2 regions of the Shewanella sp. S1-58-MNA-CIBAN-0166 genome follow, and region 2 is predicted to be linked to the other one. Evidence: riboswitches for the same ligand, from Rfam matches in the RefSeq annotation. Region 2 holds a riboswitch; the other holds the start of a gene.
What was found. Region 2 has a riboswitch for cobalamin ahead of AAEY99_RS20455 (ABC transporter ATP-binding protein). Riboswitches for the same ligand answer to the same signal wherever they lie in the genome.
Positions count from the first base shown of each region.

Region 1: it holds a riboswitch for cobalamin, as region 2 does, so the genes downstream of both, AAEY99_RS13530 (TonB-dependent receptor) here and AAEY99_RS20455 (ABC transporter ATP-binding protein) in region 2, are expected to answer to the same signal.

Region 1 is NZ_JBEOPN010000021.1:44,506-55,578, forward strand. It holds gene queG (tRNA epoxyqueuosine(34) reductase QueG) at 1-238, shown strand, start outside; gene AAEY99_RS13510 (dodecin) at 251-463, opposite strand; gene metE (5-methyltetrahydropteroyltriglutamate--homocysteine S-methyltransferase) at 802-3,093, opposite strand; gene AAEY99_RS13520 (LysR family transcriptional regulator) at 3,248-4,150, shown strand; gene AAEY99_RS13525 (HDOD domain-containing protein) at 4,133-4,873, opposite strand; gene AAEY99_RS13530 (TonB-dependent receptor) at 4,994-6,973, opposite strand; cobalamin riboswitch at 7,115-7,328, opposite strand; gene AAEY99_RS13535 (hypothetical protein) at 7,641-8,306, opposite strand; gene AAEY99_RS13540 (DUF3622 domain-containing protein) at 8,433-8,768, opposite strand; gene AAEY99_RS13545 (peptidase U32 family protein) at 8,963-10,876, opposite strand; gene AAEY99_RS13550 (phosphoribosyltransferase) at 11,052-11,073, opposite strand, start outside.
Region 2 is NZ_JBEOPN010000051.1:4,364-15,436, reverse strand. It holds gene cobT (nicotinate-nucleotide--dimethylbenzimidazole phosphoribosyltransferase) at 1-539, opposite strand, end outside; gene AAEY99_RS20460 (FecCD family ABC transporter permease) at 693-1,799, opposite strand; gene AAEY99_RS20455 (ABC transporter ATP-binding protein) at 1,792-2,601, opposite strand; cobalamin riboswitch at 2,681-2,801, opposite strand; gene AAEY99_RS20450 (histidine phosphatase family protein) at 3,020-3,763, opposite strand; gene metH (methionine synthase) at 4,046-7,762, shown strand; gene AAEY99_RS20440 (DUF6795 domain-containing protein) at 8,317-8,802, shown strand; gene AAEY99_RS20435 (lipase family protein) at 8,831-9,985, shown strand; gene AAEY99_RS20430 (DUF6795 domain-containing protein) at 10,246-10,797, opposite strand.

The sequences.
Region 1 (11,073 bases), on a different contig from region 2:
TGGTCATAAACGTTGGTTACGTAATATCGCGATTGCATTAGGTAATGCCCCTGCTAATCCGGCCATTATTAATGCGTTAGAGCAACGTAAACACAGTGAAGAAGTGGATGATATGGTACTTGAGCATATTGAATGGGCATTAGTTCAACAAATACAAAAAGCGCCACAGTCGGCGCTTTCACGTAAAACTCAACGAGTGATCAGATCAATACAAAAGGGTTTACCAAGAGACGCATAAACAAAATAAGCATTAGGCATTAGAGTCTAAGGTAAAACCCACTTTAATGGTCACTTGCCAATGAGCAATTAGGCCTTCTTCTAAGTGACCACGAGTTTCGATAACTTGAAACCAACGCAAATGTAGTAAACTTTTATTGGCTTCTGCAATCGCATTTTTGACCGCCTCATCTGAACTTATTGGTGATGATCCCACGAGTTCAATGACTTTATAAGTGTGACTCATAATAGCTCCTATTGTTAACTGCACATCTTTAGTTTCAGTGTAGTAAACAATAGCGCTATTCACCGTAGTATCGTTGAATAATAAGCAGATAATGGTAAGCCGTTGAATCCGGGGGGCTCACACCGTTTTTCCCTAAGATAAGTTTTTTTCAACTACTCTCAACAGAGAACAACCAAATTCAACTTCATACAACTACATACAACTACATACAACTACATACAACTACATACAACTACATACAATTGCCAAGTCTACATTTGGCTTCGCCATGTCTGCCAGCTAATATTGATAAATTATTTTCATTTAAATCAATGTTATCTATAACGAGTTCATCCCAATTAGAACCGACGTCGAAGCACTTTAGTCGCTTCAATCATATTCCGCAGCGCGGGCTCAACTTCATCCCAGGTACGGGTTTTTAAACCACAATCAGGATTAACCCATAACTGTTTCACCGGCACTTTTTGCGACGCTTTAGTTATTAAGTCGACCATTTCATCAACGGTTGGAATATTTGGCGAATGAATGTCATACACACCGGGACCAATTTCATTAGGATAATGAAATTCTTCAAAGGCACTCAGTAGCTCCATACGCGAACGTGACGTCTCAATGGTGATAACATCAGCATCCATCGCCGCTATGGCATTAATGGTGTCATTGAACTCGCTGTAACACATGTGTGTATGGATTTGAGTTGCATCTTCAACACCTGCAGCCGATAACTTAAACGCATCCACCGCCCAGGTTAAATAATCTGCCCATTGGCTTTGTTTAATCGGTAAACCTTCACGAAATGCAGGTTCATCAATTTGAATAATGCCAATACCTGCACTTTCTAAATCGACCACTTCGTCACGTACTGCTAATGCAAGTTGGTTAGCAATATCTTTACGTGGAATATCTTCACGAGCGAACGACCAATGTAAAATGGTCACCGGACCCGTTAGCATGCCCTTAACAGGCTTGTCGGTTAAGCTTTGCGCATAGGTAGCCCAGTCGACCGTCATTGGTTTGGGGCGAGACACATCGCCATAAATTAACGGCGGCTTAACGCAACGAGAACCATAACTTTGCACCCAACCAAATTGAGTAAACCCAACGCCCTCTAATTGTTCACCAAAATACTCCACCATGTCATTACGCTCAGCTTCGCCGTGAACTAGCACGTCGATACCCAATTTAAGTTGACGAGAAATGGTGTCTTGAGTGACTTGCTCAAGCTGTGAACGGTAATCATTGTCATTGATTTCGCCTTTACGCCAGCGACTGCGTAACCCCCGAATAGCTGGCGTTTGCGGGAATGAACCTATGGTGGTTGTGGGTAATAATGGCAGCGCTAACTTTTGTTGTTGGGCAATGATACGGCGGGCAAATGGACTGTTACGTTCAAAATCATCAGCGGTTAGCTGCGACACACGTTCTACAACCTGTTGATTAACTGCGGCAGCTTTTGCCAAGCGGCGTTGCTGGCAACGATCAATAATCGCTCGGCTAGTTGCTGAACCTTGCTCAACGATTAATTGATGAATTTCGTTAAGTTCAAATAATTTTTGTTTCGCAAAAGCTAATTGGCCAAGTAATGGCGTAATTAATTGGCTTTCAACCTCGACATCCACAGGACAATGCAACAATGAACATGAAGGTGCAATCCATAAACAATCGCCTAACGTGGTCGCTAACTCGGTTACCTTCTGCGCAATCACATCAACATCAGCAGCCCACACATTACGGCCATTAACCACCCCAACAGAAAGTACCTGCTGAACGCCTAAAGCATTAACAAACACATCAAGCTGTTCTGGCGCGGTGACTAAATCAAGATGTAGCCCCTCAACCGGTAATGCACTCACCAATGCTTGATGATGGGCAATAGAACCGTAATAACTGGCGAGTAAAACCTTTAATGATGCTGGCTTTTGTTGCGCTAACGTTTGATAACTGTGGCTAATGGCTTGCTGCCACTCATCGGTTAAGTCTGCCGCTAATACCGGTTCATCAAGCTGTACCCAACTCACACCTTGGGCAGCAAAACGAGACAAAATTTGTTGATAGGCAACCAATAACGGCGGTAACAACGTCAACTTATTAAACTCAGAAAGGCTTTTAGATAAGTATAAATACGTCACCGGACCGAGCAGCACAGGTTTTGCTTGATGACCTAATTGCTGTGCTTCTGTGACTTCATCAAACAATTGTTCAAAGGCAATCTCAAATGTTTGATCAGCGCTTAGTTCTGGCACTTGGTAATGGTAGTTAGTATTAAAAAACTTGGTCATTTCTGCCGCACACGCATGTTGGCCGCTTTGCGAACGGCCACGAGCCACGCGAAATAAGGTGTCAATATCGACAGCGGCTGGGCTGCCATCAGCTTGAGTGGCCCGATGACGATCGGGGATCACATTTAAGGTCGCGCTCAGGGTTAGCACCTGGTCATAATAAGCAAAATCCCCTACTGGCAGTAATTCAACACCCGCATCTGCTTGCCACTGCCAATGAGTGCGTTTTAATTCACTGGCAACGTTTTTCAGCTCCGTTAATGTTGCTTCACCGCGCCAATAACGTTCTAAAACAAACTTCAATTCACGCTGACGTCCTATGCGGGGAAATCCTAAACTTGAAATTTTCATACTGCTTTCCTTTTCGTTGAGCAAAAATTTATAGCCATTTATGTAGAAAAGCTACATAGGCGTCTGGACGTCTAGAAGTTTATTGTGTTACTCTGCTGTCAAGCAATCGAATTGATTTCATCAGCTAGTTGAGCAAGATTCATGTGGAGAGAAAATGATAGAGCTTAGACACCTTCGCACCTTGATGGCGTTAAAGGAAAGTGGCAGTTTAGCGGGTGCAGCTAAAAAACGGTTTGTAACCCAGTCGGCGCTTTCTCATCAAATAAAAGAGTTAGAGACACGAATTAACTCAACTATTTTTGTTCGTAAAAGTAAACCGTTAACGTTTACTCACGAAGGTTCACGTCTGCTGAATTTAGCGGAAGAAATCTTACCGAAAGTGATTGCAACCGAGTCAGATCTTAAACGCGGTTTAGAAGGTGAAAGCCAACAGCTTAAGCTAGGCATTGAATGCCACAGTTGTTTTCGTTGGTTAATGCCCGTTATTGAGCAATTTAAACAGCATGCGCCAGCAGCTCAAATTGACATTTCGAGCCGTCATTTATTTGATTCACTCAATGCGTTGGAGACGGGGAGTTTAGATATAGTGCTAACATCTGACCCTGTGCCAGGACATAGCGTCGCATATCAGCATCTATTTGATTTTGAAGTAAAGTTAGTCGTTGCTAGTGATCACGCATTAGCGGCACAAGCGTTTGTCACGCCAGCGCAATTGGCAAAGCAAACCTTAATCAGTTACCCCGTGCCTTTAGCGCGTTTAGACATATACAAACACTTTTTAGAGCCCGCGGGGATTGAACCTGGCGAGCAAAAGCAATGCGATTTAACCTCTATGCTGTTACAAAGAGTAGCCTGTAATGATGGCGTAGCAACCCTACCAACTTGGTCTATCCGAGAGAGTCAGGGGCTAAGCCTTACTGCGGTAAAATTAGGAGCAGAAGGACTAAAACGTCCTTTGTTTGGGGCCTATCGTCGCGATGCCACTAATGCAAATTTAATCCAAAAGTGGCTCGAACTGGTAGCAAGTGAAGGCATAAATCTACAACGGGTTGATTAATAAACCTCGTTTAGACAGTACGCGTCGAAGCACAAGTCCTGGAGAATCAGGGTTTTGTGTTTGGCGTAAGTTATGTGCAATCAAAAATTCTTCGCGTAAATCATCATCTAGCCCTAATGACGCAAATGCTTCGAGCGATAACTGCTGTTGTTGTTTATCAATAAGCGACTTCAATACTTTTAACGATACTGGTCGAGACAACTCAGCATTTAAATAAGCAAAAGCGGTTAACGCAATCACCTGCCCAAACACACTAAACAACGCTAATGTTTGCATTTCATCCGCATCGATTTTAGTGCCTACACCAATGTCGTTGTCTTCACGTAACAGTTGTATGCAATCCACCGCAATGGTTTCATTTAATGCCCAATAGCCTTGAACCAGTTTTTTGTAAGGCTCAGAAAGTTCATCAAGTCTTTCTTTAAGGTAAAACGAAAACGCGTAGCGATAAATGTTCACTTGGCCCAAACGGATTAAGGCATCTTTTACACTACGGCTTTTTGTTGATATGACACCTGCTGTTTGCGCGGTATTACTGCGTAACAATAAATGTGCTGCCAAAGCAGGATCCGCTGAAATGATATCGATAACGACTCGAATATCTGCTTCGTTAATCAGAGATTTTTTTAATGGAATTAATATGCCACGACGACCAATGACTTGCTCTTCATTGCCAATAATAGCTTGAACTTGAGTAAGGACTTGTTGCTCAAGATTAGTCATATTCATCAATTACCTTTTCTTAGAATAAATCACTTTATTCATTAATTTAACGATATATTAAAACGAAAGCCAGTAATAGTTTACTGGCTTTCGAAAGGTTATTCGCTAAAAAAAGATAATCTAGAAACGATAACCCGCAGTCAGTCTAATTGAGCGACCAGTACCAGAATAATAACCACTGCCATAAGCCGAGTAATAACCAGTGCCAACATAATCTTCATCAAGCAAGTTATCTACACGTAAGCTACCATTCCAACCTGAATAGGTATAGTTAAGCGCAAGGTTTGTTAGCACGTAACTGTCTAACTTATCACCGGTATTGCTGTTGTCGCCTTCCATGTAACGCTCACCAGTGTAAACACCTTCAACAAACGCTTGCCAATTATCAGCAAAATCATAGCTTACGAAGGCTTTACCTGAATGTTTTGCCACCCAAGATAACGCTTTACCGTCGTTCTCACCTTGAGTGAACTCTGCATCAATATAGTCGTACGAAGCACCTAGCAGCCAGTCATTTGATAACTGCACATCATAAGCAGTGCTCACACCAAAGCGGCGAGATTCATCGGCGTTTACGTTAGCACCACCCCCATAAGGCCCATCTGTACGACCGCCTTCGTAAACAATCTCATCTTCTAACTCAAGTTGATAAGCATTGATTTTTAATGTTTGAGTTGTAGTGGTAAAGTCCCAACCTGCTTCGTAAGAACGGCCTGTTTGTGGATTTAAACCTTGTACATCAAGCGGGGTGTAAGCTTGTTCATCGACTTTGGCAAAACGGAAGTTATCATTTGCACGGACATAAAAACGATGTTCACTGCTTGGGCGATAATTTAACCCTAACTCCAACGCATGGGCGTCATTATCGATTTCAATACGGTTCGGATAAAGTAGTTGGTCATATAAATCGTCAGTCACTTCAGAATAACGACCACCAACAACATAAGATAACATCGGCGTTATCGGTACCGATGCTTGCACATAAGCGCTCTTTTGTGTTTGTTCATTATTTCGTTGCGTATAAAGTGTATCGAAATCAGCTTCACCTTTACTCACATCAATACCGGCAACAAAATTTAAATCACCATGTTCTAAATGATAGTTAGCAGTAGCTTTAGGTGAGAAACTTAATAAGTCGCGCTCAATACGCCCTGCTCCACCAAATAACAGACTCGTGGTTGATGTATCCGAGTAAGTTAAATCAGCACCTAAGGCCCAAATATTATTCAGCTGGTATTGATAACCGCTGCGCAATGCTGTGGTTATTTCATGAGAGAATTCACCTTCAGAAAATGATGCTACTTGGCGAGGATCTGCTTCGTACTGCGCCAGCGTTAGCGCACCTGGTGCTTGGCGATCGTTATCAAAATGATTAACTTCAACATAGAAGTCTTCGGTATCTGTTTGATATTGTAAGCGACCTAGAATAGAACTAGTTTCATTGTCATTATTATCGCGGTAATTATCGCTTTCGTTATAGCTGGCCGCTAAAAAGTAACGCCATGCATCATTGATAGCCCCTGAAATATCGCCCTTAGCTTCATAGGTATCAAAACTGCCACCACTAACCTGTAAACCACCACCCGTTTCGGTCGGTGCTTTGGTAATGATATTGATCACGCCGCCAACAGCTTGGTCACCATATAGTACCCCTGCACTGCCTGATAAAATCTCAATACGCTCAACTAAGTTAATCGGGATCGACTCAATGCTCGGTGCCGCAATATCAATATTATTCAGTCTGCGTCCATCGACTAAGATCAGCGTGTTATTAGCGGCTTGTGATGCAGAAAACCCACGCATAGAAAATACACTGCCCGAGTTATTATCCGACACCTGAATACCAGATTGTCCACGTAATAAATCGGTTAAATTGGTGGCGCCGCTCATTTGAATATCAGCAGCATCAATGACATTAACATTGGCAGCAATATTTAATGGCTTGGCAGCATTACGGCCAATAACCACAATGGTTTCATCCATGCTGATAGCCGAAGACGAGGGGGATGTAACAACTGATTCAATCGCAACAGCATTAACACTTGCGACACTGAAGACAGCACTTAATAACAGTGCAATTTTTGTTGGTTTAGTACCCATTTACCTTTAACTCCTGAAAGGAAAAATGGGGCAATAACGCCGCAATATAAAACTCCTCTTGGGCCTTATTCTACAGAAAGGTTCTATAAATAAGCCCACAAGCGGTATCACATTACATTTCGAGATCTGCCCACCGAAATCATCGAAATCACCTTTAAGGCCGGTCTCCGGACTAAGGTTATGGCGTTACACTAAAGGTAAACGCACGCGAGTCAAGATGATTAACGCAAGGTTATTGCGCACCTGACTCTCACCAATCACCGTTGCGGGGGCAGTACCAGATTTACACTGGTTTCCCGATTATCCTGCTTTGGTCTATCGTTTCAAAGCAAGCACCGTAAAGATTGACTATTAAATTATCATAAGTTGATATTCAACTCATGATTGAAAAATATCTGTTGTTATGTCGGCGTTAGCATTGAGTACCATAGTACTGTCTGACTAATGAGTGACATCCCAAAATATTAGCGCGGCGATTATAACGGATCCTAAGGTGAACTTGATACTAACAAAAGCTTAACTCACAGATTATTCAACTTATCGGGCATTCAACATGTTACGAGAGTGACACTAGAAATGGCCAACAACGCTATCAACACGGCGCTAATTATATCAACACAGCGCTAATATATGAATATGTCGTCAATGTTAGCGATAAATGTCGACGTTAAGGTTGGCTCATGAAGTTACGATAATTATCGATAGTGATAGGAGCTGTCTCTGTGGTAAAAATGGCTGTACGAATGGATTTATGGATTAAGTAGACATTTTCGTCATCACTTATCACCGTAAAATAGCCCATCTCACCTTGCGGGCTGGAAACATAAGACGCTTCAACCACTGTGGAAGAATGATGAATATTAGGCATACTGGTGCAGCCTAATAAACCATGTACAGCCTCGAGCCCATCGACTTTAGAACTGCCTAGCTGTTGATAAACAATTTTGCCTTCACAATGTTCTTGATATGTCGCCGCCATCGAATCTAAAAACTGGTCCGGTTCAACGTCATTTGCTAAGCCTTTAAACCCCTGCATACAGACTAAACGAGACCAATCATTTAATGATTCATTGGATGGAATAAACTCAGCCATTGTCATATCGCCACGTTTATCGCTGAATGCAAGCTTCCAATCTAATGGCGGTAAAAAGCCAAATTTTTCAGATAGGGCCGTGAGTTTTTGAACATCCTCAGACATCACCATAGCACCTGATGAGTTGTCATCTTCGCCAAATGCCATCAGTGCTGGAAGTGTCGCAGATGCACTACTCGGGAACAAGAACATAATTCCTAGACAGCCCGAGCAGCCGATAATTGCAGCAATCTTGTTCATCCAAATGAATCCTTATTTGGTCAAGAAAGAGATAAGTTGACTAAAAATCATTCTAATTAGGTATATCCTATCCTGAACATACAAAAATTGACACTTATCGATAACATTTACATCGTTGGTAAGATGTTAGTTTAGTTCTTCGTCATCTTCGTCTTCAGCATCGTCTTCATCTTCAGCATCGAATAACTCTTCTTCATCGACGGCAGATTCTGCAGCTATAGCCGCTGCTAAACTTTTAGCTTTAAGGTGCTTTTCAGTTTTACGCTTGTTACGATCAACTTGCTTAGATAAAAAACCTTGCAGTGATTGCTCGCCCCATGCAGTAGCTTCTGCTTCTGACGCAAAACCATCTTGGCTTTTTGATACTATGGTTTTAGTCGATGTCATACGACGAGTGATTTCGGTTTTCCACGTGTTTTCAATTTGAATAACACGTAAAGCATACTTTTTGCTATCGCTCATAATCTATTCTTTCCTACTTAAGGTATCACAGGCTAAAACCCATGAAATTTCAGCCGCGCAGTGTACTCGAAACGCACGAGTTTGGGCAGCTATTTAATGGTTATTTTTGCAGCTTATTTGAAAAATTAACTCAGTGGCAAGCGTAATGCTGCCACTGGAGAAAATATGATGAATAAAATCTCGCTGCGATGCGGTTATTGTTTCACTAATTGGTTAGAACCAACAATCATCATTTCACATTTATGGCAGTCAAACACCAACTTCAATTTATCTTTACCGACATCTAAAAACATTGGGTCGGCTTTAATCCCTTCAACTTCTTTCGGGCATAAGTTAAAGCTGTAACGCAAACAATGTTTGGTCACCATTAACGGTGCATCATGCAACACGTTATTTTTCTCATAGGTATCTTCAATTTGAATCACCCCATGCTGATGATAAAACGATTTCGCTTTTTCGTTAGCCACGTTAGATAAAAAGCTCAATGCTTTTTGTGGAAAACGCGCCGTTTTATCGTGCACCCAACGCTCTGGTCGTTGGTAACTCGTCACCCTTGTGGCCATTAATGCACTCACAGCATCGCGGCGTAGCTCGTTTACCACCGAGGCAGGTAAAAACCACATTTGCTCAGTCAGTAAATTAACCTTATTCAATACAAAATCACTGCTGCCAAGTTTGCTAAGTTGCTTTTTCAGATTTTCTGCCGTTTTAGCTTGATCATTCGCAGGAGCTTTATCACAGGCTAAGGTAACGGTTGTACTTATACCGTGTACATCGGTGATGGTTAATCCGACGCCGTCATCGGTATCAAAAAATTGCATATCAACAGCTATTTTACGGGTGGCAGAATCTTTATTTAAGATAGCTTCAAACTTATGATCGAAGTTACGGAACATCATCACGCCAATTTTAAGATCTTTAGGCACCTCAGTTAAATACAAGGTATTACCGTCGGCGCGGTTAATGCGCACACCGGAGAGCTTATCGTCAGACAACCGCTGGGTTTCATAATGTTCAACAAAGAAACATAAGCCATCACCATTGTTAAAATGAATGTCTTTGCCACTTTCACTGGTATCGATTTTAATAAAGTCTTTACCTACTTGGGTGATACGGCCCACTTTTTCACCGATAAACTTAGGCGAACTAAAATGCTCAATGGCCTCAGTGCGTTCATTGACAAAATAATCTGTTTTACCGCGGTTAAAACTTTTATCAGGGTCGGGCGTAAAATTAAACTCGCAACGGCCATGAGAAATAGATTCTACATCATTGCGTTTAGCAATAATGGCATCCAGTTGTTGACGGTAATGTGCGGTAACATTCTTGAGGTAAGTAATGTCTTTTAAGCGGCCCTCAATTTTAAATGAGCTAATGCCCGCATCAATTAAGGCTTCTAAATTATCCGTTTGGTTATTGTCTTTTAGTGATAATAAATGCTTATTTTCAGCTAATACTTCACCTTCACGCGTAGTCAAATTACACGGTAATCGACACATCTGTGAACATTCACCGCGATTAGCACTGCGATTAGAATACGCATGGCTTAAATTACATAAACCGCTATAACTGACACATAACGCACCATGAATAAAGAACTCTAACTTCATTTTTGTGCTAGCAGCAATGTCGCGAATTTGTGGAATATTCAACTCGCGAGCTAACACGACTTGTGAAAAACCGACTTGTTCGAAAAAGACCGTTTTTTCTGGGCTGCGGTTATCAGTTTGGGTACTCGCATGCAACGCGATAGGTGGAAGATCTAATTGTAAAACCCCCATGTCTTGAACAATCAAGGCATCGACACCGGCTTCATAAAGTTGCCAAATAAGCTTTTGCGCTTTATCAATCTCGTCATCCATTAAAATGGTATTGAGCGCCACAAACACTTGGGCATGGTAACGATGAGCAAATTCAGCTAAGCGAGCGATGTCTTTAACGCTGTTGCCAGCATTATGACGCGCGCCAAATGCAGGGCCGCCAATATAAACCGCATCAGCACCATGACGAATAGCTTCAATGCCATAATCAGCATTTTTAGCCGGTGCTAACAGTTCAAGTTGGCGCTTTACAGGCGCCTCGGGGGTGAACAATTCTACAGAAACCATAATGTTAATTAAATTTCGCATTGATTCGGATAAAAAAGTGCGCCAGCATACTAATATTGTCGCATTGACATAAGTATGTTGACGCACTCACATAGCTTTATACTTTAGCAAACTTTGAACAAAGTTCTAAGTAAATTCGTTGCTAATTACCGCTTAAACAACTGCTGAATATAGCTTATAAAAACAACTCTTGGATG
Region 2 (11,073 bases):
TTGCCGATACCCATTTCACCTAAAGCAATTAAATTACAACCGGCATCAACATGGCGAGCAACCAACTGTCGAGCAAATTCAAACCCTTGGGCGACTTTTTCAAGTGGCATAGCCGCAGCTAAATGCATAGCCTTAGTGCCTGCGCCTAAGCGTTGGTCGATAACATTGGCTTGGCCTGTAAGCGGTTGTAATATTCCGCAATCGATAATTTCAAGCTCAAACCCGACTTGGCGACAAAACACATTAATTGCCGCGCCGCCTTGGACAAAATTATGCACCATTTGAGTGGTCACTTCGCTTGGCGCAATCGACACGCCGTAAGCGGCAATGCCATGGTCGGCAGCAAAAACTAACATCGTTGGTTTAGTGATTTGCAGCGGTGTGCTTAACGACTGTTTATCGCCGCGGTACTGCACCCGAGCAATCTGTAGCGCCAAGGTTTCTAGCTGCCCTAATGCCCCTAATGGTTTGGTTTTTTGATTAATCTTATGTTGAATATTGGCATCAACATCTGACTTAACAGCTTCTATAACAAACATGAAAACTCCAGCAATTTGGGCAGATAAATTCAATATGATGTATTGCAGCACTCATCCAGTGCTTATCAAAGAGCTTATCTATGTGCTTATCTATGTGCTTATCTAATTCTTAGCTATGTGCTTAGCTATGTGCCTATAAAAAGAGCTCAGTGTTTAACGGCGTTGACGCAAAATAAACAAGAAAAACACGCTGCCCAATGCAGCTGTAATAATGCCGACAGGCAATTCTTGGTTAAATAAAATGCATCGTGCTATCACGTCAATCCACACCATAAATAAGCCACCTAACATCGCGGTTAAGATCATCGGCTGACGTCCGGAAAATAATAGCCTAACCGTATGCGGGATCATCAAACCAACAAAACCAATGCCACCACAAGTTGCCACCAACATTGCCGTAATAAGCGAACACAGTAACAACATACTTAAGCGCAATTTTGCGACATTAATCCCTAATGTATGAGCCGTTTCATCACCCGCTTGCAGCGCCATAATTTGCCGTCTAAATGCCAACATAATCAATAAACTCACCCCTACCGTCACACTGGGTAAGAGTAAATTAGACCAACTGGCTTTAGCAAAACTGCCTAAACTCCAAAACAGTACTGACGCCGCAGCTTGAGGGGTTGAAAAATACAACAGCAAGCTAGTCAATGCCCCAAACAGAAACGACGTTGCTACACCAGACAGCAACATACGTTCAACTTGGCTACTTCGACCAGGTCCCGACAAAATAAACACCACCAACACCGATAAACTGGCGCCGATGAATGCTCCTATCGGTATGCTTAATGTCGACCAAGACCACCAAGGTTGCGCGGTAAAGCTTGGCGCTATAGTCAATACACCAGAAAACATTTCGGCAAACAAACCGGTTTGACTGAATAACGACACCACCAGCACTGCACCAAATGACGCCCCGGAGCTAATGCCAAACAAATACGGGTCGGCCAACGGGTTGCGGGTCACGGTTTGTAATACACTGCCTGCTATAGACAACCCTGCGCCAGCCACAAAGGCCAACAAAATTCTCGGTAAGCGTAATTCAAGCACAATACGTTGGGTTATCGTAACCGCATGTTCACTGCCTTCAATCGCACTCGGCATGTCGCCGCCCAATAAGGTATTAAATATCATTAATACGTCATTAAGATGAATGTTAGCCGCCCCAAAACTGGCGGCAAATATCGGGGTAAGCAGTGTAGCCAATACCAACAGACTGAAACAAACATAGTAGCGACGTTGCGATGCATCAATCATGATCGGGGCATCCTTTCTGACTCGGTTGGTAACCATAAAAATAACTGATCAGCGGCTTACCGTGTTGTGGGTGAAGATTAATGTCGCAGCACACACCAAACACGTCACTAATTTGCCGCTCGGTTAGCACTTCTGTTGGGGTACCTTTAGCAATTAATCGTCCTTGGTCGAGTAGCAGTAATTTATCGCACATTGCACTGGCTAAATTCAGATCGTGTATAGAAGCAATAACACTGATGCCTAAAGATGCAACGAGTTCAAGAATTTGAATTTGATAACGAATATCTAAGTGATTGGTCGGTTCATCTAAAATAAGAATATGCGGCTGTTGCACAATGGCTCGGGCAATTAGGGCACGTTGTTTTTCACCGCCAGATAACAGTTCATATTGTTGCTGAGCTTTTTGCTGTAATCCCACTTTGGTTAAGGCACTCACCACACGTTCACGGTCTTGGGCTGTGTTTGAGTCAAACAAGCCTTTATGCGGAGTAAGCCCCATCGACACTAATTGCTCGGTGGTCATGTCAAAATAATGCGGGGTATCTTGTTGCACCACAGCAATATTCTGCGCTAACAACTTAGAGGAATACTCACTGATGGGTTTAGAAAATATCTCAATATCGCCGCTGGTCGGCACAATATAGCGATATAAGCAGCGTAACAGGCTCGACTTTCCTGCGCCATTGGGACCAATTAGTCCTAGCATCTGGCCTTTAGGCAAACTGAAATGAATGTCCGCCAGAATCGTTTTATTATCGACTTGCCAAAAAAGATGATTTACATCTAATACAGATTCAGACATGAAAGTTAGCCCGCCATGTCCAATTAATTAACACAAACATCTATTTAATAACTCCCCTAAGTCACCCGCTTAGGCATGGATATTGAGGCGATTCAAAGCTGGTATCTGACTTATGTCCCCATATTCGATGGGTACATCTACAGTTGCGGGTACAGTTTGGGCTTATCCCAATTCCCAATACCTTGAAAGGCACTATGGTTTCGACGCAGATTATTACGACAATTATGACGCAAATAACTATTCAAATTACGGCGCTGATAACTTTGCAAATAACTTTGCAAATAACTATGCAAATAACTATGCAAATTGTGACACTAATGACTACGCACGTTATGGCGCAGATTATTATGCAAATTATTACGCAAATTATGGCGCAAAAATAATGACACTATGGTTGTAACGCTCAGCCAATGAAGTGTTACGGCCAATGTAATGTAAAGCTCACTTTAGCGGTATTGCTATTCATTGCTGTCGCTTGAAAAGCGTCAACCTTATCAACATCATCAGGCCAATATACATCGAGCACCATAATAGCAGCATAGGGGATCGCTAGGTTAGCGAATATTCCGCTAGATTGGCCAACCTTAAGCACGTAGCCCATTAAACAGCGCATCACCCCACCGTGAGTAACCACTAACGCATGGGGACAATCGACAGCTTGAGCAGTTTGCGGCAAGCTTTGCCCTTGTTGTTCGTCGATAGACAGTAAACAAGAGTGCTGCTGATGACGTGAGCGCCACAGTTCATCAACCACGCTCATGAGCCCGGCTTCTACTCGCGCAGCAAAATCGCTTACCGACTCGGCTTTATCAGGCGTGCTATCAGCCAACCATGGGTTATGCCAGTAAGCATCAAATTTACCTGGATTTTGCTGATAAATTGCATCAAACAATTGCCCATCCCAGACACCAAAATCAATTTCTTGCAGTGCTGGTATCGTCGTTAACGGTAATGTTAATCGCTGCGTTAAAGGCTGGCTGAATTGCTGACACCGTTGCAATGGCGAACTAAACACATGGCTAATTGGATATTGCAGTTCAGCAAACGCTTGCTGCATTTGGGCCATTCCAGTGTCGGTGAGCTTTACATCGGTTTGGCCGCGAAATATTGCCCCACCTTCGCATTCTCCATGGCGCATTAATATTATCTTGGCTTGTTTCATTTAATTCAGCCTTGCTCTAGTGATAAAAATTCGCGTACTATGGACGTCTATACGTTTATATGTCTAAAATACTATCTTAAAAGATAATCATTTAGAAGATAATCATTGTACGCAGTAATTGTCCAAGGCAATTGCCTGCAACGGTTAAAGCAACCGTTGTGTATAACTGTTATTTACAACACTTGTGCACAGCAATGATGTTATCGCCCTACTATTGTAAAAATAAGGGTATGCTTATCTCAATCAAGGTATCAAGCAACATAGTGATAAAAGGTAACTGTTATGGCGAAATCGACTTCTTACAGTCAAACACTTAAACAACTTAATGCATTGTTAGCGCAGCGTATTGTGATTTTAGATGGCGCCATGGGCACCATGATCCAAGACTATAAGTTGGAAGAAGAAGATTATCGTGGCGAGCGTTTTAAAGATTGGCATTGCGATGTTAAAGGCAACAACGACTTATTAGTACTCAGCCAACCGCAAATCATTAAAGATATTCATACTCAGTACCTGCTAAACGGTGCCGACATTATTGAAACCAACACCTTTAATGCCACCACTATTGCCATGGCCGACTACGATATGCAGTCGCTAGCCGCTGAAATTAACCTTGCTGGCGCTCGAGTCGCCCGCCAAGCGGCCGACGAAGTGGCCACGCAAACAGGTTCACCACGTTATGTTGCTGGTGTATTAGGCCCAACCAACCGTACTTGCTCTATCAGTCCAGACGTTAACGACCCAGCGTTTCGTAATGTCAGTTTCGACCAATTAGTCGACGCTTATGTCGAATCCACCAGCGCCTTAATTGAAGGTGGCGCCGATATCATTATGGTTGAAACCATTTTTGATACTTTAAACGCCAAAGCCGCCCTATTTGCGATTGAAAAAGTATTCGATCAACTTGGCGATCGCCTACCCGTTATGATCTCTGGCACTATTACCGACGCGTCTGGTCGTACATTAACCGGCCAAACCACCGAAGCGTTTTATAACTCTTTGCGCCATATCAAGCCGTTATCGATTGGCCTTAACTGCGCCCTAGGACCAAAAGAGCTGCGCCCGTACGTTGAAGAATTGTCACGTATTGCCGAATGTTATGTCTCTGCCCACCCAAATGCTGGCTTACCCAACGAATTTGGTGGCTACGATGAAACCCCAGAAGAAATGGCCGAAGTCATTAATCAATGGGCTCAAGAAGGCATGCTCAACATTGTCGGCGGTTGTTGTGGTAGTACACCCGCACACATTAGTGCTATTCGTGAAGCAGTGCTCAGACACGAACCAAGACAGATACCAGATATACCTGTGGCGTGTCGTTTATCCGGTTTAGAGCCACTCACTATCGACAAAAACTCGTTATTTGTTAACGTCGGTGAGCGCGCTAACGTGACCGGTTCGGCTAAGTTTTTACGCTTAATTAAAGAAGAAAAGTTTGAAGAAGCCTTAGATGTCGTGCGCGAGCAGGTTGAAAATGGCGCACAAATTATCGACGTCAACATGGACGAAGGTATGCTTGATGGCGTGGCGTCAATGGCGAAGTTTTTAAACTTAATCGCCTCTGAGCCCGACATCTCCCGCGTGCCCATCATGATTGACTCATCAAAGTGGGAAGTGATTGAAGCTGGGCTTAAATGCGTTCAAGGCAAGTCGATTGTTAACTCTATTTCGATGAAAGAAGGCGAAGCCAAATTTATTGAACAAGCCACCTTAGTAAAACGCTATGGTGCGGCAGCCATTATAATGGCCTTTGACGAAGACGGCCAAGCCGATACACGTGAGCGTAAAACCCAAATCTGTACCCGTGCTTATCGCATTTTGGTTGATGTTGTTGGCTTTCCACCAGAAGACATTATTTTTGACCCTAACATTTTCGCCATTGCCACCGGTATTGATGAACACGACAACTATGCAGTCGACTTTATCGAATCGATAAAAGACATCAAAGCCACCTTGCCACACGCAATGATCTCAGGCGGCGTGTCTAACGTGTCATTCTCGTTCCGCGGTAACAACCCAGTACGCGAAGCCATTCACGCGGTGTTTTTATACCATGCCATTCAAGCCGGCATGGACATGGGTATTGTTAACGCTGGTCAGTTAGCCATATACGATGATATTGAACCAGAGCTCAAAAAACGGGTTGAAAACGTAGTTCAAAACTTACCATGTCCGGTAGCCGACTCAAACAACACCGAGCAGCTACTCGACATCGCTGAAAGCTTTAGAGGCGATGGCTCACAAGTGGCCAAAAAAGAAGATTTAGCCTGGCGCAGCTGGCCGGTATCCAAACGTTTATCGCACGCATTGGTTAAAGGCATTACCGAATTTATTGATGAAGACACCGAAGCTGCTCGTCAAGAAGCCGTGCGCCCGCTCGATGTTATTGAAGGACCGCTGATGGACGGCATGAACGTGGTCGGCGACTTATTTGGTGCTGGCAAAATGTTCTTACCGCAAGTGGTCAAATCGGCACGAGTAATGAAAAAAGCCGTCGCTTACCTAAACCCATATATTGAGCTTGAAAAGGTTGCAGGCCAGTCAAACGGGCGAATTTTAATGGTCACCGTAAAAGGTGATGTGCATGACATCGGTAAAAATATTGTTGGAGTAGTACTTGCCTGTAACGGCTACGAAGTGGTCGATCTTGGGGTCATGGTATCGGTCGATAAAATTCTCGATGCAGTAAAAGAGCATAATATCGACATCATCGGCATGTCAGGTTTAATCACGCCAAGCTTGGATGAAATGGTTCACAACGTGAAAACCTTCCACCGTGAAGGCTTAACCATCCCTGCTATTATCGGTGGTGCAACCTGCTCTAAAATTCATACTGCAGTAAAAATAGCACCGCATTACCCACACGGCGCAATTTACATTGCCGATGCATCTCGCGCTGTACCTATGGTGTCTAAGCTGATTAATAACGCCACTCGCCAAGCAACCATTGACGAAGCCTACGCAGAATACGACATGATGCGTGAAAAACGTTTGTCGCAAACCAAGCGTAAAACCATCGTGTCGATTGAAGCCGCGCGTGATAATCGCTGTAAACACGACTGGGAAAACTACACCCCATTTACGCCTAATGTATTAGGTCGCCAGGTGTTTGATGACTATCCATTAGAAGACCTAGTCGAACGTATCGATTGGACACCGTTCTTTAGAAGCTGGGAACTGCACGGTCATTACCCTGAAATTTTAAAAGACAAAGTCGTTGGTGAAGAAGCGGTTAAATTATTTGCCGATGGCCAAGCCATGTTGAAGCAAATTATTGCTGAAAAATGGCTTACCGCCAAAGCCGTGATCGGTTTATTCCCAGCCAATACCGTCAACCATGACGACATTGAACTGTATACCGATGAAAGCCGCACCACATTAGAAATGACCACTCATCATCTACGTATGCAGCTTGAACGCGTGGGTAACGACAACTTCTGTTTATCAGACTTTGTTGCTCCAAAAGATTCAGGCGTTGCTGATTACATGGGCGGTTTTGCGGTAACGACGGGACACGGTATTGATGAACATGTTGCCCGCTTTGAAGCCAATCATGATGACTACAACGCGATTATGCTCAAATGTTTAGCCGACCGTTTAGCCGAAGCTTTTGCCGAGCGCATGCACGAACGTGTTCGTAAAGAGTTTTGGGGTTATGCCGCCGATGAAGTGCTCGACAATGAAGCGTTAATTCGCGAACGTTATAAAGGCATTCGCCCAGCGCCAGGTTATCCAGCATGCCCAGACCACACAGAAAAAGGCTTGTTATGGGATTTACTCAAACCCGATGAAACGATTGATTTGAATATCACCGAAAGCTTTGCCATGTACCCAACGGCAGCGGTATCAGGCTGGTACTTTGCCCATCCAAAATCACGCTATTTTGGTGTGACTAATATTGGTAAAGATCAGGTAGAAGACTATGCCCAGCGTAAAGGCATGACGTTGGCAGAAGCAGAGAAGTGGTTGTCACCGATATTGGACTATGATCCCGAATAGATTTATTTCGAATAGAATGAGATCAAGAGTAGAAAGAGATCCTGAATAAAGAGAGACCCAGAGTAGATAGTGCTTCTGAATAAAGAGTGCTTCTGAATAAAAAGTGAACCTGAAAAAAGGGTAACCTTGAGTCATCACGGTTACTCTTTTTTATGTCCAAACTTGGTTTGGATTTTGGTCAAAAGGCTCCATACTGCACGGGTCAAATCAAGCGTTATTCCGGCAATGCTTTTTAGCCGGGATCCAGCTTCGTCGTTTTTACAATAAATAACTTAAAACGTCTTTGATCTTCTCAATTTAATTTACTGCTGGATAAAGTAAAAATATCTCAACTGGACATACCCTTTTCATCATTACACTATAAAAAATAGTCATTTATAATAATAGATACCCTTAAAGAATCACTCTACAATAACTTCGTTTAAATAATAATCATATGAATTAAAAAGCAGGGAGTTGCTTCATCTATGGCCTATAGAGCATATATTGGGATTTTTGCATTCCTGTGTCTGATTGTCGCCGTTAGTTGCTACTCGGAGGAGTCAATGTTTAGCATGTTTAAAAAAGTCGATGTCGAAGTATTTCCTGAAGTGATAGGTAGCTTAACCCATGAGGGAAAACCTCTAGCCGGTATTAAGCTAAAAAGAGGTTATCAATACTCTGGTGTCATGGAAGAAAAAGAATGGGACTACACCACTACAGACGCTGATGGAAAATTTAGCTTTCCTGAAATCATTTACAGCACAGCACATCCAAATAAGCCTTTTGCAGAAACACGTGTATCTCAAACGATTAAAATCGCTGAAGGAAGTCATTCAGATCTAAGACTTTGGCTATCGGTATCTACAGGTGAAAAACATATTTCATATTTAGCTGAAAGGTTGACGCAATTAAACTGCGACGTATCAAATGAAGAAGTTAAAAATGAAATCATTGATGAAGCGTTCCCTAGTGGTGTTGTGCGCTATCAGGTATTGAGTATTTGTCGCTGGCCAGAATTAGAACGATTGGAAGTACAGAAAAGAGAAAAATACGATTAATAAAGCCATTAAATGACAAGGACAGTTTATGAATCAATTATCGCCTAAGTTAGCGTCAGAACTAGCAGCAAATGTTTATAGTTTAATTGATGCAGAGGATGCTGACATATTTGGAAATACCTACATAGAAAAATACTTTGCCATTAATAGCAAAGGTATAGGAAAAACAGGCGGATTTATTTTTAATCGCCAGTCGGGTTTTGCTGTGATGGGATTAGGTAAAGGACAATACCTAGGAGATGCAATCATCGCTATTCGTGGTACTCAGCTTATTGCAGATTGGGGAACGAATGCGCAACTTGGTTTAAGTGTCGGTGATGGTAACCAAATAGTGCACGCTGGATTTAATAATGCTTTTGCTTCACTAAGACAACAAATTGCGACTTTTTTGGATAAGTGGCGTATATCAAATCCCGGTAAAGCGATACATTTTGTCGGTCATAGCTTAGGTGGCGCACTAGCTTCTCTAGCTGCAGACTGGGCATCTGTTAATAACTACGCTTCAAATATTAATTTATACACTTTTGGCTCCCCAAGAGTTGGACAACAAGGTTTTGCCTCGGCTAACACCCATAGACTAAATCAAATTTTTCGCTGCACCCACGGCGCTGATGTAGTCCCAAAAGTGCCTTTATGGCCTTTTATTCATGCGCCTTATCAAGGAGTGGAATATCGCTTAGATAACAGTCAAGGTTTGAGGATTAGTGCTCATGGTATGGATCCTAAAGCTGGAGCCGAACCAGGTTATTTAGTCTCTGCAAACACTGAGCATTGGGGCCATTTACATGTTAAAGCTAGCGAATATTTAAAGCCGGTAAAATTACGTTATGAAAACCGCAATCAAGCAAGCTATTCAGACCAGTGGAGTGACAAACTCAGCGCAGCATTAATTACGGTCTTAAAAGAGGCAGGCTATTATGGCGCAATTGTAGCGCAAGCGACGGCATCTTACGGTTTGACATTCTATGATCTTGTCGCTAAAACCCTTGAAAAAATTGCTGCCGCGGCAGATTCTTTCGCCGACGATGTCAGAGGACTACTTGGCCATATGTTGTCTTTTGCAGGGGCTGTAGTCACAACCGTAGTTGACTTAACTTATGCCACTATTCGAGCCATTTTCAATAAAATGCTTTCACGCTTATATAGCAGCGTGAAAGACGCGATTAAATCAGTACACAAGTAATAAAAAATAATGACATTTTAAAGGTCCTTGTCGCTGCAATATATAATCAGTGACCGGGACCTTTTATTTATATCTCCAAATACATGAGTAATCTCTTATCCCATCAACAGAATCATCATGTATAAGCACTAAACTCCCGAACTCTATTACCCAAGCATTAAGCTTTGCTTCATATTGATAATCTTTACTGACTGGATTAAGAAATGTATGATGTTAAGATAAAGTTTACACTCCCCTTAAAGTAAGTAGAGGAAATAAAATCAATAAATTGACTCTTTTAAATCATCAAAACTCTTAATTTCTTCTAAATCTTCACCATAATAAGTTGAGAACAATTCATCTTGCCAGTAGCATATAGAAACAAGAGGTTGATCACTAATTAAACCAAACAGTTTTAAATCAACTTCATATTGCAATTCTTTATTTTGTAAGTCTGCATTTAATTGCATTAAATACTGATGTAAATACGGTACTGAAACCCAGCTCTTACTTATCCTCCAAAGCCAATATGAGTCCTCTCCATCATCTTTTATCTCATCGATGTCTTTCTTAATAAATATATGTTGTTTCAAACGTGCATTTTGCCCAAAAATATTACCTGGGGCATTAGACTTAACTTTAACTTCGTTAAATGAAAACTCACCATTTGTATCAGTTAATGCATAGTCAATAATTGGTTCGCCTTTATCATATCCACCATAGGAGAGCTCTCTAACAACCTCCATACCCGAAACCGGAATGCCATTATGGGTAATACGGCCTTTGACAGGAGCCGATAACTCAACTTCATATCGTTTCAAAAATCCGAACACTGTTTCATCTCCTTCAGGATAAACATATGAAAAAAACGATTACAAATAAAATAATGAAACAGTAAGTAATAGAAGGTAACGATATTTATTAATAATGTTTTTTAACATCCTCTCAACCCCTTGCTCAGCGATACAAATACATATCCATTAGTAAAGTAGAGATAAAACTGGTCTTTACTACTTTAATTAGCCTAATTTTAGCCAAAAACCTTTTCGTTATATATAGCTCCATATAGTGAACAAATTAAGTTTTAAAGAAATGCTAACCCTGTACGT